Regions from separate parts of the Pseudomonas sp. BE134 genome, predicted to be linked through region 1. Evidence: predicted binding sites of a transcription regulator. Region 1 holds the regulator's gene; the other holds the start of a gene.
What was found. The regulator FliA, encoded in region 1, starts transcription of late flagellar genes. The targets are predictions, from matches to a motif close to CTAAAGTTTNNNNNNNNNNNGCCGNTAA.
Positions count from the first base shown of each region.

Region 2: J2Y56_RS07510 (methyl-accepting chemotaxis protein) is a predicted target of FliA. The motif match lies at 4,382-4,409, and genes of this name have one in related genera.

Region 1 is NZ_JAVDUA010000026.1:45,045-55,313, reverse strand. It holds gene J2Y56_RS20770 (hypothetical protein) at 1-487, opposite strand, end outside; gene tnpC (IS66 family transposase) at 866-2,410, opposite strand; gene tnpB (IS66 family insertion sequence element accessory protein TnpB) at 2,427-2,831, opposite strand; gene J2Y56_RS20755 (hypothetical protein) at 2,859-3,344, shown strand; gene flhA (flagellar biosynthesis protein FlhA) at 3,649-5,778, shown strand; gene flhF (flagellar biosynthesis protein FlhF) at 5,790-7,124, shown strand; gene fleN (flagellar synthesis regulator FleN) at 7,241-8,071, shown strand; gene fliA (RNA polymerase sigma factor FliA) at 8,068-8,808, shown strand; gene J2Y56_RS20730 (chemotaxis response regulator CheY) at 8,977-9,348, shown strand; gene J2Y56_RS20725 (protein phosphatase CheZ) at 9,371-10,159, shown strand; gene J2Y56_RS20720 (chemotaxis protein CheA) at 10,213-10,269, shown strand, end outside.
Region 2 is NZ_JAVDUA010000006.1:151,241-161,509, reverse strand. It holds gene secA (preprotein translocase subunit SecA) at 1-2,058, opposite strand, end outside; gene J2Y56_RS07520 (DUF721 domain-containing protein) at 2,366-2,821, shown strand; gene J2Y56_RS07515 (helicase HerA-like domain-containing protein) at 2,880-4,367, opposite strand; gene J2Y56_RS07510 (methyl-accepting chemotaxis protein) at 4,553-6,442, shown strand; gene J2Y56_RS07505 (glycosyltransferase family 1 protein) at 6,632-7,753, shown strand; gene J2Y56_RS07500 (DUF2334 domain-containing protein) at 7,746-8,522, shown strand; gene J2Y56_RS07495 (lysylphosphatidylglycerol synthase transmembrane domain-containing protein) at 8,519-9,514, shown strand; gene J2Y56_RS07490 (hypothetical protein) at 9,501-9,677, opposite strand; gene purU (formyltetrahydrofolate deformylase) at 9,759-10,269, opposite strand, start outside.

The DNA.
Region 1 (10,269 bases):
CACTGTCCCATGTGGTTTTGCCGGTGGCGCGTATGCGAACGGTGTAGCCGGTCACCATACCCATATAGCTGACACTGACGGTTTTTTGATCGCTCGACAGGGTCGGTGCAATTAGATCGAACGCTTGGGGATCGATACGCAACAGCAGATATTTGGAATAAATCAGTGGAGTGTCTGGTGCGGTGCGCACGGTGAAATAAACCTTGACCGTATGGCCTATGGCATCAATGACGTCAATGCGTGGAATACGGATATTGATAACCCCCGGCGTACCGACGGTCACCACCTCTGAATGATAGACATGCCGAGGGTTTTCCCAGGTCATGCGAACTGTGTGACCCCGAGCCATACCGGTGTAATGAGGGACTTGAGCGGTAATGTACTCGGCGTGGTAAACGCTATCAAAGTCGAGTCGATCGCCGGCGGCACCATAGGCTTCGAGTACTTTCGGGTTTGCGGGATCTAGTGTGGTAGAAGTTGAGAGCATGAGGATTCTCCAGTTCGGCAGATTGCCCGGTTTAAAGAGCCGCTTTATCTGGCCTCTAACGTGCTGCGCCGACTACTGTCAGATCTGACAGTTGCGACCAGCGGTCTCGCACTTTTATTACCTCGTCCGGCAAAGCCTCTGCACCACCTGTTAGTTCTGACAGTAGACAATCGGCGCTCTCAAGTGCTGTCCTTGCCCTGGTAATTCTCCCGGCAATGTCCCTTCAGTAGCAGCTCTGTTCATTCGGCGCGAGCGTCGGGGATCTATGCCTGTGTCAGGTCTTGGAGGCTGCAATCATGGAAGCGCAACCGTTTAAAAAGCTGCAAGGCATGGAGGTGAAATTTGTATCCGATCCATGAACCACACCTACCGCCTCGTTTACCGTGGCATTTCCGGTGCGCAGTTCCACGGCAGCAACGCTTCGTAGTCGGCTACCGACTGCGCATATGGCAGTTTTTCCAGTACGTGGCGCAGCCACGTATAGGGCTCCTGGCCGTTGACCTTGGCGGTCTCGACCAAGCTATACATCTGCGCACTGGCGGTGGCGCCCTTCGGCGTATCACTGAACAACCAGGCTTTTCGTCCTATCACAAAAGGCTTTATCGCTCTCTCGGCAGCGTTATTGTCGATCGGTAAAAAACCAGCCTCCACATAACGCTCCAGCCGGCTCCAGTTGCTCGCCAGATAATTAACCGCCTTGCCCAGCACACTCTGCGGCGTCACCTGAGACTGGGTTTTATCCAGCCAGCTTTTCAGTTGACCCAGGATCGGCAAGCTCTTTTCCTGACGCCCGATAAACCGCTGCTCGTCGCTGCCGTCTTTCAGTTCACGCTCGATGCCGTACAGCTTGTTGATCATCGTCAGCGCGATATCGGCACGCCCGGTCTTTCCCTTGGGCTGCACTTTCTGCGCGTCGACGAACTTGCGGCGCGCATGGGCCATGCATGCCAGCCGCTCAACACCCGGTTGCAACGCCAGTGCGTTATAACCCGCGTAATCATCAGTCATTACGTAGCCGCGATAACTTTCCAGCAGCCGCAGCGGTACTTCCTGCGCACGGCTGGAGGTGTAGTCGAACAGCACGACTTTTCGATCCGGTGGCCCACTGGCCTGTACCCACATCCAGGATTGGCTGGTCGGGTCGCGATCCGGTTCTTTAAGCACCTGGACGCGAGTTTCATCGCAGTGGATGACCGGACTTTCCAGTAATCGGTCACGCATCAGATTCAACAGCGGTTGCAGATGTTCGCCGCACTGGATCACCCAGCGAGCCAGTGTTTGCCTTGGGATATCAATGCCATGTCGGCTCAATACTGTTTCGAAACGGTGCAGCGGTAAGCCATCTACATATTTGGTCGTTAACAACATGGCCAAAACGCTTGGGCTGGCCATGCTCTTTTCAATCAACTGCGCAGGTTTGTCAGCGGTGACCGGAGCCCTTTCACAGCCGCGGCAACCGTAGACCTTGCGGATATGTTTTATGACCCGGATTTGCATCGGCACGATATCCAGCTGCTCGCTGGTTTCTTCACTCACCACATGCTTGCGGCAACAGCAGGCACACGTCAGTTCGTGTTCAGGCAGTTCGTGGATGACTTCGATACGCGGCAGATTAGCCGACAGAGGCTTACGCTTACCACGACGTGGAGTCGGAGCGACAACCTCTTCGTCGACGTCGCCGACCAGAGTCATCGGCTCGCTTTCAGGTTCGTTGAACAGCGCCAGTTGCGGCGTATTGGGTTCAACGGTTTGTTCGCACTTGCGACCGAATAAACGGTCGCGCAAAAGCTTGATCTGTTCTTTCAGGTCGACGATATGAGTCTGATAAGCCTCCGCCGTTACCTGCTGACGACTGAATGCCTCAAGCAACATTTGCTTGAGCAAGGCTGGGTCATCAGGAAGGTCTTCGGGCATTAAATTCATGCCCGGATTATACCCGTCAGACGACGAATCTTGGAGTCAGAACTTGATGCGGGCGGTTGCGCCACAGATCAAAACCGTCGAGCAACCAATTCAGTTCCTGAACGCTTAACACGATGGCTTCCTCGGTGGCGTCGGGTGATGTTTTGAAGCGCTCTGACTCCAGGCGTTTGAGCCAAAGGCAAAAGCCGTTGCGCTCCCAGTAGAGGATTTTCACTCGATTACGGTGGCGATTCAGAAAAACAAAAAGCACGGGGTCGAACACCGCGACTTTAATATCCAGCTCGACCAGCGCAGCCAGGCCATCGATGGACTTTCGGAAGTCCACGGGCTTGGGGTAGAGGTACACTTTTTCGACTTTTGCATTGGGTCGCATCATGAGGTGCTGGCTCCAGAAAGAGTTGGGGAGCACAGCTTCGAGCATCAGATTTCGACTTGGAATGTGGGCTTCATGGAGCGCTTACTGAAATTTGTCTCGGGCACGTTGGAACAATATCCACGTGATCGGGCAATCGGTTACACCGTTACTTTTAAATTGATGCTGGATTTCACCCATTTTGTGCAGATGGCAAACATCTACATTCCGGGTTATTTGCAAGAGCGGACTAACGCAATTCGACCCGAATTGGGAGGGTTGGCGTATCACCATACCTACAGTCCGTTTTATGGTGCTGCCGGAAAAATCATCAACAACGCAACGCTCTTCGAGCTCTTTACGGGGCCGGATTCATACATGGATGACTGGATCAGCGCAGTGATGGAAAGGCGATATCACAGGCCGCAATTCAAAATAGAGGGAGACCTGATGTTTATTACCGCCCGGCAGGATTTTCGGTGGGAAGATCCTGAGCGGCAGATCGGGATCAAAGATCTTGGAATCATCCCCTTTCATTGGGCGCTGACCCTGTTAGTACAAATCAAGAAGGAACCGAAATAGTAACCCCCGTTTCTATCGTGACGCTGATGTATACGCATGAAGAGGCTGTGGACGTCGACGGTGTCACAGTGCTTAAGGGCGCACGCTACATCAATGGCAAAACATTGAGTTTTGGTCCAATCACTGACAAACAGATTCTGACCGCGGGCTAATCAATCGAATCGTCCCTCGGCAGCTGCTACAACAAAACCCCAATCGCCCCCTCTATTTAACGCCTTGGCAAAAGTTGGAAGGCTTCTTGCAATAGCCGCCCTGCGCCTGCTTCAGGCGTCAAAAGTTTGCTTTAAAGGAACGGGGAAAACCGGTGGATCGCTCTCAGTTACTCAACAATGCCCGCACAAACGTTGCCGACTTGAGTCGGGGCAACCTGGGTGTGCCGTTGTTGCTGCTGGTCATGCTGGCCATGATGATGCTGCCAGTGCCGCCGTTCCTGCTGGACGTGTTCTTCACGTTCAACATTGCGCTGTCCATTGTCGTGCTGCTGGTCTGCGTCTACGCGTTGCGGCCACTGGATTTTGCGGTGTTCCCGACCATCCTGCTGGTGGCGACGCTGTTGCGACTGGCGCTGAACGTGGCTTCCACACGGGTGGTGATGCTCCACGGTCAGGATGGTCATGCCGCCGCCGGTAAGGTGATCCAGGCCTTCGGTGAGGTGGTGATCGGCGGTAACTACGTGGTCGGTATCGTGGTCTTCGCGATTTTGATGATCATCAACTTCGTCGTGGTGACCAAGGGTGCCGGGCGGATTTCCGAGGTGAGCGCGCGATTCACCCTCGATGCGATGCCCGGCAAGCAAATGGCAATCGACGCCGATTTGAACGCCGGCCTGATCGATCAGAACCAGGCCAAGTTGCGCCGGATGGAAGTGGCCCAGGAAGCCGAGTTCTACGGCTCCATGGACGGTGCCAGCAAATTCGTGCGCGGCGACGCCATTGCCGGCCTGCTGATTCTGTTTATCAACCTGATCGGCGGCATGGCGGTCGGTATCTTCCAGCACAATATGAGCTTCGCCGACGCCGGCAAGGTTTACGCGTTGCTGACCATCGGTGACGGTTTGGTGGCGCAATTGCCATCACTGCTGTTGTCCACTGCGGCGGCGATCATGGTGACCCGTGCTTCCGGTTCGGAAGACATGGGCAAGCAAATCAACCGCCAGATGTTCGCCTCGCCAAAAGCGCTCGCCGTCGCAGCGGGTTTGATGGCAGTGATGGGCCTGGTGCCGGGCATGCCGCACTTCTCCTTCCTGAGCATGGCGGCGGTCGCTGCCTGTGGTGCTTACCTGTTCTGGAAGAAGCAGAACGTGGTCAAGGTCCAGGCCCTGCAAGAGGTCAAGCGACAGCAGGAACTGCTGCCTTCGCCGGCCCGCGCCATGGAGACCAAGGAGCTGGGCTGGGATGACGTCACGCCAATCGACATGATTGGCCTGGAAGTCGGCTATCGCCTGATTCCACTGGTGGACCGCAATCAGGGTGGGCAACTGTTGGCGCGGATCAAGGGCGTGCGCAAGAAGCTGTCCCAGGACCTGGGCTTTCTGATGCCGACGGTGCATATTCGTGACAACCTCGACCTGGCACCCAGTGCCTATCGCCTGACCCTGATGGGGGTGATTCTGGCTGAGGCGGAGATTTATCCGGAGCGCGAACTGGCGATCAACCCGGGGCAGGTCTACGGCACGCTTAATGGCATAACCGCCAAAGATCCGGCTTTTGGGTTAGAGGCGGTCTGGATCGAAATCAGTCAGCGCGCCCAGGCGCAATCGCTCGGTTACACCGTGGTCGATGCCAGTACGGTCGTGGCCACTCACTTGAACCAGATTCTGTACAAACACTGCAGCGAACTGATCGGTCACGAAGAAGTCCAGCAACTCATGCAATTGCTGGCCAAAAGCTCGCCCAAGCTGGCTGAGGAGTTGGTTCCGGGCGTGGTTTCGCTGTCGCAGTTGCTTAAGGTGTTGCAGGCGCTGCTGGCCGAACAGGTGCCCGTGCGAGATATTCGCAGCATCGCCGAGGCGATCGCCAACAACGCCGCCAAGAGTCAAGATACTGCCGCTCTGGTGGCCGCTGTGCGTGTCGGCGTATCCCGCGCAATCGTCCAAAGCATTGTAGGCACTGACTCTGAGCTACCCGTGATCACTCTGGAACCAAGGTTGGAACAGATATTGCTCAATAGTCTGCAGAAGGCAGGACAAGGCTCGGAAGAGGGTGTTCTGCTGGAGCCAAGCATGGCTGAAAAACTGCAGCGCTCGTTGATCGATGCCGCGCAGCGTCAAGAAATGCAAGGTCAACCGGTGATTCTGCTGGTGGCCGGCCCGGTTCGCGCGATGTTGTCGCGATTTGGCCGACTGGCAGTCCCGGGCTTGCATGTGTTGGCTTACCAGGAAATTCCTGACAACAAGCAAGTGACCATCGTTGCGACAGTAGGGCCCAACGGCTGAGGTAGTGGTTTATGCAAGTTAAGCGTTTTTTCGCCGCCGATATGCGTCAGGCCATGAAACTGGTTCGTGATGAGCTGGGCGCCGATGCCGCCATTATTGGCAATCGCCGGATTGCCGGTGGTGTCGAGTTGACGGCTGCGCTGGATTACAAATTGTCGGCGCTGGCCCCGCGTGTTCCGAACATGGAACTCGAGGATGAGCTGCGCAAGACCCAGTCGCGCATCGTCACGGCCCAGGCCGAATTGAGCCTGCGTGGCGACGGCGAAACCGAAGGCGACAAGACCACCAATCGCCAGTTGTTCGCCGGCCTGCCATTGACGGCCGCCGAGCCGCTGATCGAACCGACCTACGCCGAACCGCGTCGCGCGGCACCCGCCCCGGCACCTGCCGCCGGCGGTGTTGACCCACGTGCGTTCGACTCGATGCGTTTTGAGCTCAACAGCCTGCGCGAACTGATGGAAGTGCAACTCGGCTCGCTGGCCTGGAATCAGCTGCAAGGCAGCCGTCCGGCCCAGGCTAACCTTTGGCGTCGCCTGCAACGCATCGGCCTGTCCGGCCCGTTGTCCCGCGATTTGTTGGCTATGATTCCTGACATTGATGAACCCCGTCAGGCGTGGCGCATGTTGCTGGCGCATTTGGCGCGGATGATCGCCACACCGGAAGTCGAGCCACTGGAAGAGGGCGGTGTGATTGCCATGGTCGGTCCTGCCGGTATGGGCAAGACCACCACCCTGGCCAAGCTCGCCGCCCGTTACGTACTCAAGTACGGTGCACAGAATATCGCGCTGGTGAGCATGGACAGCTTTCGCATTGGCGCCCAGGAGCAGCTCAGGACGCTCGGGCGGATTCTCAATGTGTCGGTGACCCATGTCGATCCGGGGCAGTCATTGGTACAGGCGCTGGAACCGCTGCTGCGCAAACGCGTGGTGTTGATTGATACCGCGGGCCTTCAGGCCAGCGATCCGGCACTGCGTATGCAACTCGAAAGCCTGGCCGGACGTGGCATCAAATCAAAAAATTATCTGGTGTTGGCAACCACTAGCCAGAAACAGGTTCTAACAGCCGCTTATCATAGCTACAAGCGTTGTGGGCTCGCTGGCTGCATCCTGACTAAACTGGATGAAACGGCAAGTCTGGGCGAGGTGTTAAGCCTGGCGATCAGTCATGAGTTGCCGGTGGCTTATCTGACCGACGGCCCGCGGATTCCGGATGATTTGCATCTGCCGCGACGTCATCAGTTGGTCAGCCGCGCCGTTAGCGTACAAATGCAGGAAGAACCCAGCGAAGAAGCCATGGCTGATATGTTCGCTGATATTTACCACAGCCCGACCAAGCAGGTCGGCTAAGGTAGTAATGAACAGTTTTTGTACCTACATCGATGGCCTGCCATGCATTGTTCCTTTAGCGAACGCGCAGCCAGTAATGTGGCCTCCGTCTATGCAAGACAAGGTAAAGAAATAACATGGGCAGCATGCATCCCGTACAGGTGATTGCGGTGACCGGCGGCAAAGGTGGCGTCGGCAAGACTAACGTGTCAGTGAATTTGTCACTGGCCCTGGCCGAGCTCGGCCGTCGCGTCATGCTGTTGGACGCTGACCTGGGCCTGGCGAATGTCGACGTCCTGCTGGGACTGACACCCAAACGTACCCTGGCCGACGTGATTGAAGGCCGCTGCGAGCTGCGCGACGTTCTGTTGCAGGGGCCGGGCGGTGTTCGAATCATTCCGGCGGCCTCCGGCACACAGAGCATGGTTCACCTGAGCCCGGCTCAACACGCCGGCCTGATCCAGGCCTTCAGCGACATCGGTGACAACCTCGACGTCCTGGTGATCGACACGGCTGCGGGTATTGGCGACTCGGTCGTCAGCTTTGTTCGTGCAGCGCAAGAAGTCTTGCTGGTGGTCTGCGACGAGCCGACCTCCATCACCGACGCTTACGCGCTGATCAAGTTGCTTAACCGCGATTACGGCATGAACCGCTTCCGCGTCCTGGCCAACATGGCCCAGAGCCCGCAAGAGGGTCGTAACCTGTTCGCCAAGTTGACCAAGGTCACTGATCGCTTCCTCGACGTCGCTCTGCAGTACGTCGGCGCGGTGCCTTACGACGAAAGCGTGCGCAAGGCCGTGCAGAAGCAACGCGCTGTTTACGAAGCCTTCCCGCGTTCCAAGTGCGCCCTGGCCTTCAAGGCCATCGCGCAGAAGGTCGATACCTGGCCATTGCCTGCCAACCCGCGCGGGCACCTGGAGTTTTTCGTCGAGCGGCTGGTGCAGCAGACCGCGGGTCCCGTTCTATGACAGCCAGTGGCTACAACCTCTACAAGAACTCGGCACGTGACGCGCAGTACGAGCTGATCGAGCGTTACGCGCCACTGGTCAAACGCATTGCTTACCACTTGCTGGCCCGTCTGCCAGCCAGTGTTCAGGTTGAAGACCTGATCCAGGCCGGGATGATCGGCCTGCTGGAAGTGTCGACCAAATACGACGCCAGCAAGGGCGCGAGTTTCGAGACGTACGCGGGCATACGAATCCGCGGCGCCATGCTTGATGAAGTGCGCAAGGGGGACTGGGCTCCGCGTTCGGTCCACCGAAATACCCGCATGGTCAGTGACGCAATTCGCTCTATTGAAGCTAAAACCGGTCGTGACGCTAAAGATCACGAGGTTGCGGCCGAACTCCAATTGAGTCTCGACGATTATTACGGGATTTTGAACGACACCCTCGGTAGCCGCTTATTCAGTTTCGACGATCTGTTGCAGGACGGCGAACACGAAGGGCTGCACGAGGATGGCGCGAGTGCTCATCTCGAGCCGTCACGCGATCTGGAAGATGAACGCTTCCAGGCGGCGCTGGCGGACGCGATTGCCAATTTGCCGGAGCGTGAGCGACTGGTGTTGGCGCTGTACTACGACGAAGAGTTGAATCTCAAGGAAATCGGTGAGGTCCTGGGGGTCAGCGAATCGCGGGTCAGCCAGTTACACAGCCAGTGCGCGGCCCGTTTGCGGGGGCGTTTGGGGGAGTGGCGAGCGCGCTGAAGGCAGTGTGGGGGACACTGCGAACGAGTCTGGTGCGGTTTTGAACGGCACTGGTCGCGATCTGTTGTGCTCCAGACAGTCATCGAATGCATTGCCGGTTTGAATGAAATGGCGTGTCCAGGTGCTGGGCGCGTTTAAGACTGCTTGGAGGTCGAATTGGACAAGAACATGAAAATCCTCATCGTTGATGACTTCTCAACGATGCGGCGGATCATAAAAAACCTGTTGCGTGACCTTGGGTTCACCAACACGGTCGAAGCCGACGATGGCACTACTGCCATTCCGGTTCTCAACAGCGGAAGCATCGACTTTCTGGTAACGGACTGGAACATGCCTGGCATGACCGGTATCGATTTGCTGCGCCACGTGCGCGCCGATGAAAAGCTCAAGCACTTGCCGGTGCTGATGGTGACTGCTGAAGCCAAGCGCGAGCAGATCATCGAAGCGGCCCAGGCCGGTGTAAACGGCTATGTCGTCAAACCCTTCACGGCCCAGGCGTTGAAAGAAAAAATCGAGAAGATTTTCGAACGCATCGGTTGATCCACTGCGCCACGGGGGAGCTATGGAGCATAAAGAATCTTCAATGGGCGATTTTGAATCGACCCTGAAAAAACACGCAGTGGAACTGGTCGAGAGCCTTGAAAAGGGCCGGTTCGGCGACGCTGTGCAATTGATCCATGAGCTCAATCAGACCCGTGACCGCGGCCTGTACCAGGAAGTGGGCAAGCTCACTCGCGAGCTGCACAGCGCGATCGTCAATTTCCAGATTGACCCTGACATGCCGCAAGCCGAGGAAGTTTCACAGATCACGGACGCCACTGAGCGCCTGGGGTATGTGGTCAAGCTGACCGAGGCTGCGGCCAACCGCACCATGGATCTGGTGGAGAGCGCCACGCCGCTGGTCAACAGCTTGAGCGCAGAAGCCCAGGCGTTGAGCACGGACTGGAGCCGGTTCATGCGTCGCGAAGTCGGGGCGCAAGAGTTCCGTGAGCTGGCCCGTCGGGTCGACGGTTTCCTGACTCGCAGCACCGAAGACAACCGCACGGTGTCGAGCAACCTCAACGACATCCTGCTCGCTCAGGATTACCAGGACCTCACCGGTCAGGTCATCAAGCGCGTGACTCAATTGGTCACCGAAGTTGAAAGCAACTTGCTCAAGCTCGTACTCATGGCCAGCCAGGTAGATCGCTTTGCGGGTATCGAACATGACCGTGAATCGATGCTGGCTGAAAAAGATCCGCAAAAACATCTCTCTCAGGGTGAAGGTCCGCAGATTCATGCCGATAAAAGAGAAGATGTTGTGTCCGGTCAGGACGATGTGGACGATTTGTTATCCAGCCTAGGATTTTAGAGTTTTAGCATTTTAGGTTTTTTAGGTTTTTAGACCTCAGGAGCACCCCCTTAATGAGCTTCGGCGCCGATGAAGAGATCCTTCAGGATTTTCTGGTTGAGGCCGGCGAG
Region 2 (10,269 bases), on a different contig from region 1:
GGCGTTGAGCACGTCCTGACGGAAATCGGCGATGGTTTCACCGATGTTGTCAGCGGCCAGCAACGTGTTACGCATGTGATAAATCACTTTACGCTGTTCGTTGTTGACGTCGTCGAACTCCAGCAGTTGCTTGCGAATGTCGAAGTTACGGCCTTCAACCTTGCGCTGAGCCTTTTCAATGGCGTTGGTCACCATGCGGTGCTCGATCGCCTCGCCTGGCTGCATGCCCAGGGCCTTCATGAAGTTCTTCACCCGATCAGAGGCGAAGATGCGCATCAGGCTGTCTTCCAGCGACAGGTAGAAGCGGCTGGAACCGGCGTCGCCCTGACGGCCGGCACGACCACGCAGCTGGTTGTCGATACGGCGCGATTCGTGACGCTCGGACGCAATCACCTGCAAACCGCCCGATTCGAGCACTTGCTGGTGACGCTTCTGCCAGTCGGCCTTGATCTGGGCAATCTGCTCAGGCGTTGGATCTTCCAGGGAAGCCACTTCCACTTCCCAGTTACCGCCCAGCAAGATGTCGGTACCACGACCGGCCATGTTGGTGGCGATGGTCAGTGCGCCCGGGCGACCGGCCTGAGCAATGATCTCGGCTTCTTTTTCGTGGAACTTGGCGTTCAGAACCTTGTGTTCGATGCCTTCTTTCACGAGCAGGCCGGACATGTGTTCGGAGGTTTCGATGGTCGCCGTACCCACCAGCACCGGACGGCCCGCCGCCATGCTTTCCTTGATATCGGCCACGATGGCCGCGTACTTCTCTTCGGCCGTCAGGAACACCAGGTCGTTGTAGTCTTTACGAGCCAGCGGCTTGTTCGGCGGAATGACCATGACCTGCAGGCCATAGATCTGATGGAACTCGAACGCCTCGGTGTCGGCCGTACCGGTCATGCCGGACAGCTTGTTGTACAAGCGGAAGTAGTTCTGGAACGTGGTCGATGCCAGGGTCTGGCTCTCGGCCTGAATGTTCAGGTTTTCCTTGGCTTCGATGGCCTGGTGCAGGCCTTCGGACAAACGACGGCCCGGCATGGTGCGACCGGTGTGTTCGTCGACCAGGACCACCTGACCGTCCTGCACGATGTACTCGACGTTGCGGTGGAACAGTTTGTGCGCACGCAGACCGGCATAGACGTGAGTCAACAGGCCCAGGTTGTGTGCCGAATACAGGCTTTCGCCTTCAGCCAGCAGACCGATGCTGGTGAGCGTTTCTTCGACGTACTGGTGACCGGCTTCGTTGAGTTCGACCTGACGGGTCTTCTCGTCGACGGTGTAGTGGCCGGCCTTGGTGACCTCGCCTTCAACTTCTTCGACGTGCAACTCAAGCGTCGGGATCAGTTTGTTGATCTCGATGTACAGCTTGGAGCTGTCCTCGGCCTGACCGGAGATGATCAGCGGCGTACGGGCTTCGTCAATGAGGATGGAGTCGACTTCGTCGATGACGGCAAAATTGAGTTCGCGCTGGAATTTTTCTTCCATGCTGAACGCCATGTTGTCGCGCAGGTAATCGAAACCGAATTCGTTGTTGGTGCCGTAGGTAATGTCGGCGGCGTAAGCCAGACGTTTCTCTTCCGGCGGCTGGAAAGGCGTAACCACGCCGACCGTCATGCCGAGGAACTCGTAGAGCGGACGCATCCAGTTGGCGTCACGGCGGGCCAGGTAGTCGTTCACCGTCACCACGTGCACGCCCTTGCCGGACAGTGCGTTGAGGTAAACGCCCAGTGTTGCCACCAGGGTCTTGCCTTCACCGGTACGCATTTCCGCGATCATGCCTTCATGCAAGGTCATGCCGCCGATCAGCTGGACATCGAAGTGGCGCATGCCCATGACGCGCTTGCCGGCTTCGCGGGCGACCGCAAAGGCTTCTGGCAGCAGCTTGTCGAGGGATTCCCCTTTGGCGATGCGGGCCTTGAACTCATCAGTCTTGGCACGCAATTGATCGTCCGAAAGGGCCACCATTTGCTCTTCGAAGGCATTGACGAGTTGCACCGTCTTGAGCATGCGTTTGACTTCACGCTCGTTCTTGCTTCCAAAAAGTTTCTTTAACAAAGGCGCAAACATATCGGCAGGATCTTCCACACTAAAGGGATGGAGGGCGGCCCCGTGAGTCGCCCGTGCAGCCCTCATGGCCGCATGCGAACGAGCATTCTACCCGGAAACGATGGTGAGGAAAGTGGCGTTGTTCCACGATGCATGCACTGCGCTATAACGGGGCTCACTTAAAATAAGGGCTTTTTGCAGAACTTCAAGCCATTCACGGCAGAAGTTACTCGTTGATTTAATGGGTAAAGCGCGCGCAAAGCAATGGCTCAGGTACAGGTGGTGCTTTCTGCTACCATGGCGGCTCTGTTACTTCAGGTGTCTGATCATGGCATTTCGCCCCCTTACGGCCAGAGCCCCCGCCGTTCTGCTTCGCGAAGCCAAGCCGCTGAAAGCCATTTTTGGCCACGCTCAACGCCTGGGTCATTTACAACGTCTGCTCGAAAGCCAATTGCAACCGGCCGCTCGCGAACATTGCCATGTGGCGTCGTGGCGTGAAGGCAGTCTGTTGCTGATCGTCACCGACGGACATTGGGCTACCCGACTGCGTTATCAGCAAAAGCGTCTGCAACGCCAGTTACAGATGTTTGACGAGTTCGCCAGTTTGACCCGGATTTTGTTCAAGGTTCAGCCACCGACCGTCCAGCAAGGGGCTGCGGGGCATACCATCAGTTTGTCGACGGATGCGGGCGCGACCATTCAGGCGACGGCGGACGGGATCAGCGATCCGAATCTGCGGGCGGCGCTGGAACGCCTCGCGGCGCACGCAAAACCCAAGGTCTGACACAGCCCTCTGTGGGAGCGAACTTGCTGGCTCCCACAGGTACTACGGTGTCCAATGGCTAGCGGCGTTTTTTGCCACCTAGCAGCGAACCCATCAACCCACGCACCAATTGTCGGCCCAATTGATTGGCCGCCTGTCGCATGGCCGATTTTATTGCCTGTCCGGCCGCTGTACCGAGAAACTCCCCGGCCTGGTCGGTGAAGCTTGGCTCCTCGGGCACAGGTTTGGCCGGTGCCGCCTCGGGGTCGGGTGCCAGCCCCTTGCGCCCTATCAACACTTCATAAGCTGACTCTCGATCAATCGGCCTGTCATAACGCCCCTGCAACGGCGAACCGGCGATCAGTGCCGCACGTTCGGCCTCGCTCAACGGCCCGATCCGCGATTGCGGCGGCGCGATCAATACGCGCTGGACCATCTCCGGCGTGCCTTTATCGGCCAGCGTACCGACCAGCGCCTCGCCAATCCCCAATTCGGTCAATACCGACAAGGCATCGAACGCCGGGTTCGGCCGGAAACCCTCGGCCACGGCGCGCAAGGATTTCTGTTCCTTGGCCGTGAACGCGCGCAAACCGTGCTGGACGCGTAATCCCAACTGAGCCAGCACGTCGTCCGGCAAGTCACCCGGCGATTGGGTGACGAAATACACGCCCACGCCTTTGGAGCGAATCAGTCGCACCACTTGCTCCAATCGATCCTGCAACGCCTTGGGCGTGCCGGCGAACAACAAGTGTGCCTCGTCGAAAAACAAGGCCAGCAGCGGTTTATCCGCATCACCGCGCTCCGGCAATTGCTCGAACAGTTCAGCGAGCAACCAGAGCAGGAAGGTCGCGTACACCTTCGGCGCTTCGTGAACCAGACGACTGGCATCGAGCAGGTGAATGCGCCCGCGACCGTCAGCGCCCGGCTGCAGGATGTCTTCGAGTTGCAGCGCCGGCTCGCCGAACAGCGCTTCGGCGCCTTGTTGCTCCAGCGTCGCCAGACGCCGCAACAACGCCTGACTTGAGCCGGTGGTCATCAACGCGGCGTCATCACCGAGCAATTGCGGGTTGTCACGCAAGTGATTGAGCAGCGCCTTCAAATCCTTGAGATCGAGCAGCAATAGCCCTTCGCGATCCGCCACCTTGAACGCCGCGTACAGCGCCGACTGCTGGCTATCGGTCAGCTCCAGCAGACTGCCCAGCAACAACGGGCCCATTTCACTCAAGGTGGTGCGCAATGGATGACCGGACTGCCCATGAATGTCCCACAGGGTGACTGGATACGCCTGAGGCTTGTGATTCAGCCAAGGCATCCCGGCGATGCGCTCGGCGATCTTGCCTTGCGGGTTGCCGGCGGCACCGAGCCCACACAGATCGCCCTTGATGTCGGCGGCAAACACCGCCACGCCAGCGTCGCTGAAGGCTTCGGCCATGCGCTGCAACGTGACGGTTTTACCCGTCCCGGTAGCGCCTGCGACCAGACCGTGACGATTGGCCAGGCGCATGGCCTGGGCGATGGACTGGCCGGCAAGGTCGGCGCCGAGAACGAGTTGCAATGAGTCAGGCATTTTGTCACCCATGGTTAATCTTTGATCCGGCTCGGCCGATACAAAAACCGAGACTGCACAGAAATCAGCGTCGGTAATTCCCTAAGGAGAGAACGGAAATATCAGCTTGGTTTCAACAGTGCCCACTTTGCGTGCCTTTATAAAAGCACGCGTTGGACATTAAGACCTTAGCGGAACCCCAAGCCATGAACAAAAACCTGCGCTTCAGCCATAAGATTTTGCTTGCCGCCGCCCTCGTTGTTATTGCCGCCTTCGCCTCGTTCACGCTGTACAACGACTATTTACAGCGCAACGCCATCCGCGAAAACCTGAACAACTACCTCAGTGAGATGGGTGACGTCACCGCCAATAACATCCAGACCTGGTTGAGCGGCCGAATCCTGCTGATCGACAACCTCGCCCAAAACATCGCCATCAATCCTGAACCGTCCACCGTCTCCAGCCTGCTTGAGCAGAAAGCCCTGACGTCGACGTTCATGGCGTCCTACCTGGGCGATGCCACCGGCAGCTTCACGATTCGCCCGGACGCCCAGATGCCCGCCGGCTTCGACCCACGGGTTCGCCCTTGGTACAAAGGCGCGCAAAGCAGCAACACCGCGACCCTGACCGAACCGTACATCGACGCGGCCACCGGCCAGACCATCATTTCCATCGCCACCGCCTCGCGCAAAGCCGGAGAAAGCGTCGGAGTTGTGGGCGGCGACTTGAGCCTGCAAACCCTGATCGACACCCTCAGCGCCCGGGATTTCGACGGCATGGGGTATGCTTTCCTGGTCAGCGCCGACGGCAAGATCCTGGTCCACCCGGACAAAACCCTGGTGATGAAATCCCTGAGCGAGGCGTTCCCGAAAAACACCCCGCGCATCGGCAGCGCCTACAGTGAAGTGGAGATCGACGGCAAAACCCGCATCGTCACCTTCACCGCGATCAAAGGCCTGCCGTCGGTCAACTGGTACATCGGTTTGTCGGTGGACAAGGACAAAGCCTTTTCGATGCTCAGCGATTTCCGCGCTTCGGCGGTGGTCGCGACGATTACTGCCGTGGCGATCATCATCGCGCTGTTGAGCATGTTGATCCGCATCCTGATCCAGCCGCTGCACGTGATGACCCGCGCCATGGCCGACATCGCCGACGGTGAAGGCGATCTGACCAAGCGACTGACCATCCTGAGTAACGATGAGTTCGGTATCCTCGGTACCGCGTTCAACCGTTTTGTGGAACGTATTCACACCTCGATTCGCGAAGTCTCCTCGGCCACCGGGCAAGTCAACGAAGTGGCGTTGCGTGTCGTGGCCGCCTCGAACTCCTCGATGTTCAATTCCGACCAGCAGGCTACACGCACCAGCAGCGTTGCCGCAGCGATCAATCAACTGGGGGCCGCCGCCCAGGAAATCGCCCGTAACGCCGCGCAAGCGTCGAGCCAGGCCAGCGATGCCCGCAGCCTGGCCGAAGACGGCCAGCAGGTGGTGGATCGCAGCATTGCCGCCATGAATCAGCTGTCGAGCATGCTCAGCGCATCGAGCACCAACATCGAATCGCTGAACAGCAAAACCGTGAACATCGGCCAGATTCTCGAAGTGATCACCAGCATTTCCCAACAAACCAACCTGCTGGCACTCAACGCGGCCATCGAAGCAGCCCGCGCCGGTGAAGCCGGTCGTGGTTTCGCCGTGGTGGCCGATGAAGTGCGCAACCTGGCGCACCGCACTCAGGAATCGGCACAACAAGTGCAGACCATGATCGAGGAGCTGCAAGTCGGCGCCCGTGAATCCGTCAGCACCATGAGCGATAGCCAGCGCCACAGTCAGGACAGCGTGGAAATCGCCAACCTGGCGGGTGAGCGGTTGAACAGCGTGACGTTGCGCATCGGTGAAATCGACGGGATGAACCAGTCGGTGGCCACGGCAACTGAAGAGCAGACCGCGGTGGTGGAGTCGATCAACGTCGACATTACCGAAATCAACACGCTGAACCAGGAAGGCGTTGAAAACCTTCATTCGACCTTGCGCGCATGCTCTGATCTTGAGCAGCAGGCTTCGCGTCTGAAGCAATTGGTAGGCAGTTTCCGAATCTAACGTCTGATAAGGCCTCATCGCGGGCAAGCCAGCTCCCACAAGGTAATCACTACCCACTGTGGGAGCTGGCTTGCCCGCGATAGCGGTCTATCAAACACCACAAAACCCCGCTGACACCCCGCCGCAAAACCCCAACCGAACAACTATTCTTCATAAAGGTCAACCGAGGGAGAACACAGACCCGGAGGACTGTTCATCGTGCATATCGCGGACATCACCATGTTCTACGCCCCTGCCAGCGGTGGCGTGCGCACGTACCTGGATGCCAAGCACCGCCGCCTTGGCACCAAGCCAGGCATCCGCCATAGCCTGTTGATTCCGGGCGCTCACCTGAGTGAAACGGATGGCGTCTACACGGTTCCAGCCCCTGCCCTGCCCTTTGGCAAGGGTTATCGCTTCCCCCTCCGTCTCGCCCCCTGGCGAAACGTCCTGCAGGATTTACAGCCCGATCTGATCGAAGTGGGCGACCCATATCTCACCGCGTGGGCAGCACTGGATGCGCGACGCCAACTGGACGTTCCGGTCATCGGCTTTTATCACTCGGACTTGCCGCTGCTGGCCAGCAATCGGATGGGCAATTGGGTCACACCGAACGTCGAAGCCTACGTCCGCAAGCTCTATGGCAACTTCGACCGGGTGCTGGCGCCGAGCCGGGTCATGGCCGACAAATTAAGCGGGCTGGGGGTGAAGAACGTGTTTGTCCAACCCTTGGGCGTCGACTTGCAAACCTTCCATCCCGATGCTCGGGACCCTGGCCTGCGAGCCGAATTGGGCATTGATGAAAATACTCATCTGTTGATTTTCGCCGGCCGCGGTTCCAAAGAAAAAAACCTGCCGGTGCTGCTCGATTGCATGGTGCGTCTGGGGCGGCGCTATCATCTGCTGTTGGTGGGCTCGTCGATGCCGGCCGCCGTGCCGGACAACGTCACGGTGGTCGATGGGTTCTGCCCGCCCCTGCAAGTGGCGCGATTGATGGCCAGTGCCGATGCGTTGCTGCACGCCGGCGACCAGGAAACGTTCGGGCTGGTGATACTCGAAGCCATGGCCAGCGGCATCCCAGTGGTGGCGGTGGCGGCCGGCGCCTTTCCGGAAATTGTTACCGCACCCTGCGGCTTGTTGTGCGCGCCGAACAATCCGGTGGCGATGGCCAATGCTGTTCGTGAATTATTCAGCCAGGACAGCGTGGCGCTGGGCAAAACGGCGCGCAGTCATGTCGAGCGGCGATATAACTGGGACACGGTGGTCAACAGTCTGCTGGGGCACTATCACGCCGTACTCGGCAGCCAATGGCCGCTGAGCGCCAATGGTTAATCTGATGAACCCGCCCTGCGTGCTACTGGTATTACACGACGTTGCGCCGCCAACCTGGGCCGACTATCAACCCTTCGTTGAAGCGGTCGACGCCTTGGGTGACGTACCGATGACCTGGCTGGTCGTCCCGGATTTTCACAAACACAACAGCCTTGACGCTCACCCGGAGTTTCGACGGGTGCTCAACCAGCGCATCGCCAAAGGGGACGAACTGGCATTGCACGGCTACTTTCATTGCGATGAGGAACCGCCGCCCGGCAACCCGCGAGACTGGTTCATGCGTCGTATCTACACCCACGAAGGCGAGTTTTATAGTCTGCCGCAACACGCTGCGCTCGCCCGGCTGCACGCCGGAATCGAGGTCTTTGAGCGTTACCACTGGCCCCTGCAAGGTTTCGTCGCCCCGGCCTGGTTGATGAGCGAAGGCACGCGCCAGGCGTTGCGCCAATTGCCACTGCGCTACACCAGCGACTCGCAGCATTTATATCGACTGCCGGATTTCACTCCGATTGATGCACCCGGGCTGGTCTGGAGCGCCCGCAGTGCCTGGCGCCGGGGCGTGTCGAAACTGCTCAGCGATCGACGCGAACAGCATTGGCAGCAGGCGCCGGTCATTCGCCTGGGCCTGCACCCGGTGGACATGCGCCATGCGTTTTCGCGCAACTACTGGCTGCAAACCCTCAAGCGCTTGCTCGATGAAGGGCGCGTGCCGATGACCAAGTCCCAATGGCTGGCTTTGCAACGCGCGCCAGTCGGCCGCGCAGCATGAGCCGGGGGATTGTGCTGTTCGTCGCCCTGTTGGCTGCGGTGCTGATCCCGCTGTTGCTCGGAGGTAACCAGACTTGGTCGCGGCTGCAAAGCTTTCCATTGAGTTGGCTGCTGATCATGTTCGGCATGATTGTGTTGTGCTGGCTGGTGAACAGCCTGCGCTTGCACCTGTTGCTGGGCGATCAGCGTGACAAGGTCAGCCCGGTCAAAAGCCTCGGCGTGGTGATGGCCACCGAGTTCGCCTATTGCGCCACCCCCGGCGGCAGTGGCGGACCGCTGGCACTCATGGCGTTGCTGGCGCGCAATGGCGTACAACCGGCCAGGAGCAGCGCAGTATTCGCCATGGATCAACTGAGTGACCTGCTGTTTTTTCTTTGTGCACTGAGCGGTATTTTGATTTATGCCCTGTTTCAGCACCTCAGCGAACGTATGGAGTGGCTGCTGACGGTCAGCGTCATTTCGCTGTTCGGCGGGTTGATCTGCTGCGTGATGGTCGCCCGCTATCATCGGCAGCTGATTCGCCTGAGCGGCCGATTACTGGTTCGCTTGGATGTAAAAAGCACGACGCGCCTGCGTTGGGCACGCAAACTTCTGCACTTCCTCGCCGCGTTCACTGACACATTGAAATTGCCTTTTCAGACATTAACCACAGTGTTTGCATTGACCTGCCTGCATTGGTTCCTGCGCTACAGTGTGTTGTATCTGGCATTACGCGGGCTTGAGTCGGATCTGCAATGGGCCTGGTGCTTTTTGATCCAGATGCTTTCGCTCAGCGCAGGGCAATTCAGCCTGTTACCGGGCGGTGCCGGGGCGGCGGAATTGACGTCGGCGGCCTTGCTGGCGCCCATGGTGGGGAAGTCGACTGCGGCGGCGGCCATTCTGATCTGGCGGGCAGTGACTTATTACTTCTACCTGATAGCGGGTGGCCCGGTGTTTCTGCTGATGCTGGGGCGGCCGCTGCTGAGGAAGTTGATGAAGCTCAAGCAGGCTTGATCGTGTCTTCGGATTCTTGCTGTAACTGCTCCCATAACTCGGCAGCACCGGGAAACTCCGTGCCGTCTTCGGGACTCATGTCATCCGGGTCATAGCGACTCAAACAACCCTCGCCCAATGTGGCGGGGGCATTGGACGTGGCTTTATCGAGTGGATCGGCCATGGTCATATCCTCAATGCAGAAACGGCGAAGGGCTTGAGTGACCTGATCGTTCCCACGCGTGGGAACGATCATTTGCGCAGTTTAGAACACGACCGTCTTGTTGCCGTGAACCAACACCCGGTCTTCCAGGTGATAACGCAGACCGCGCGCCAACACCATCTTCTCGACATCACGGCCGAAACGCACCATGTCTTCGATGCTGTCACTGTGGCTGACACGCACCACGTCCTGCTCGATGATCGGGCCGGCGTCCAGTTCTTCGGTCACGTAGTGACACGTTGCACCGATCAGCTTCACACCGCGCATGGAGGCCTGGTGATAGGGCTTGGCACCGACGAACGACGGCAGGAAGCTGTGGTGAATGTTGATGACCTTGTGGGCATATTCGCTGCACAACGCCGGCGGCAGGATTTGCATGTAGCGGGCAAGTACGACCACTTCGGCATCGTGCTGCTTGACCAGACGCGAGACTTCGGCAAACGCCGGCTCTTTGTCCTGCGGATTGACCGGCACATGGTAATAAGGAATGCCGTGCCACTCGACCATGCTGCGCAAGTCGTCATGGTTGGAAATCACGCAGGAAATTTCGCAA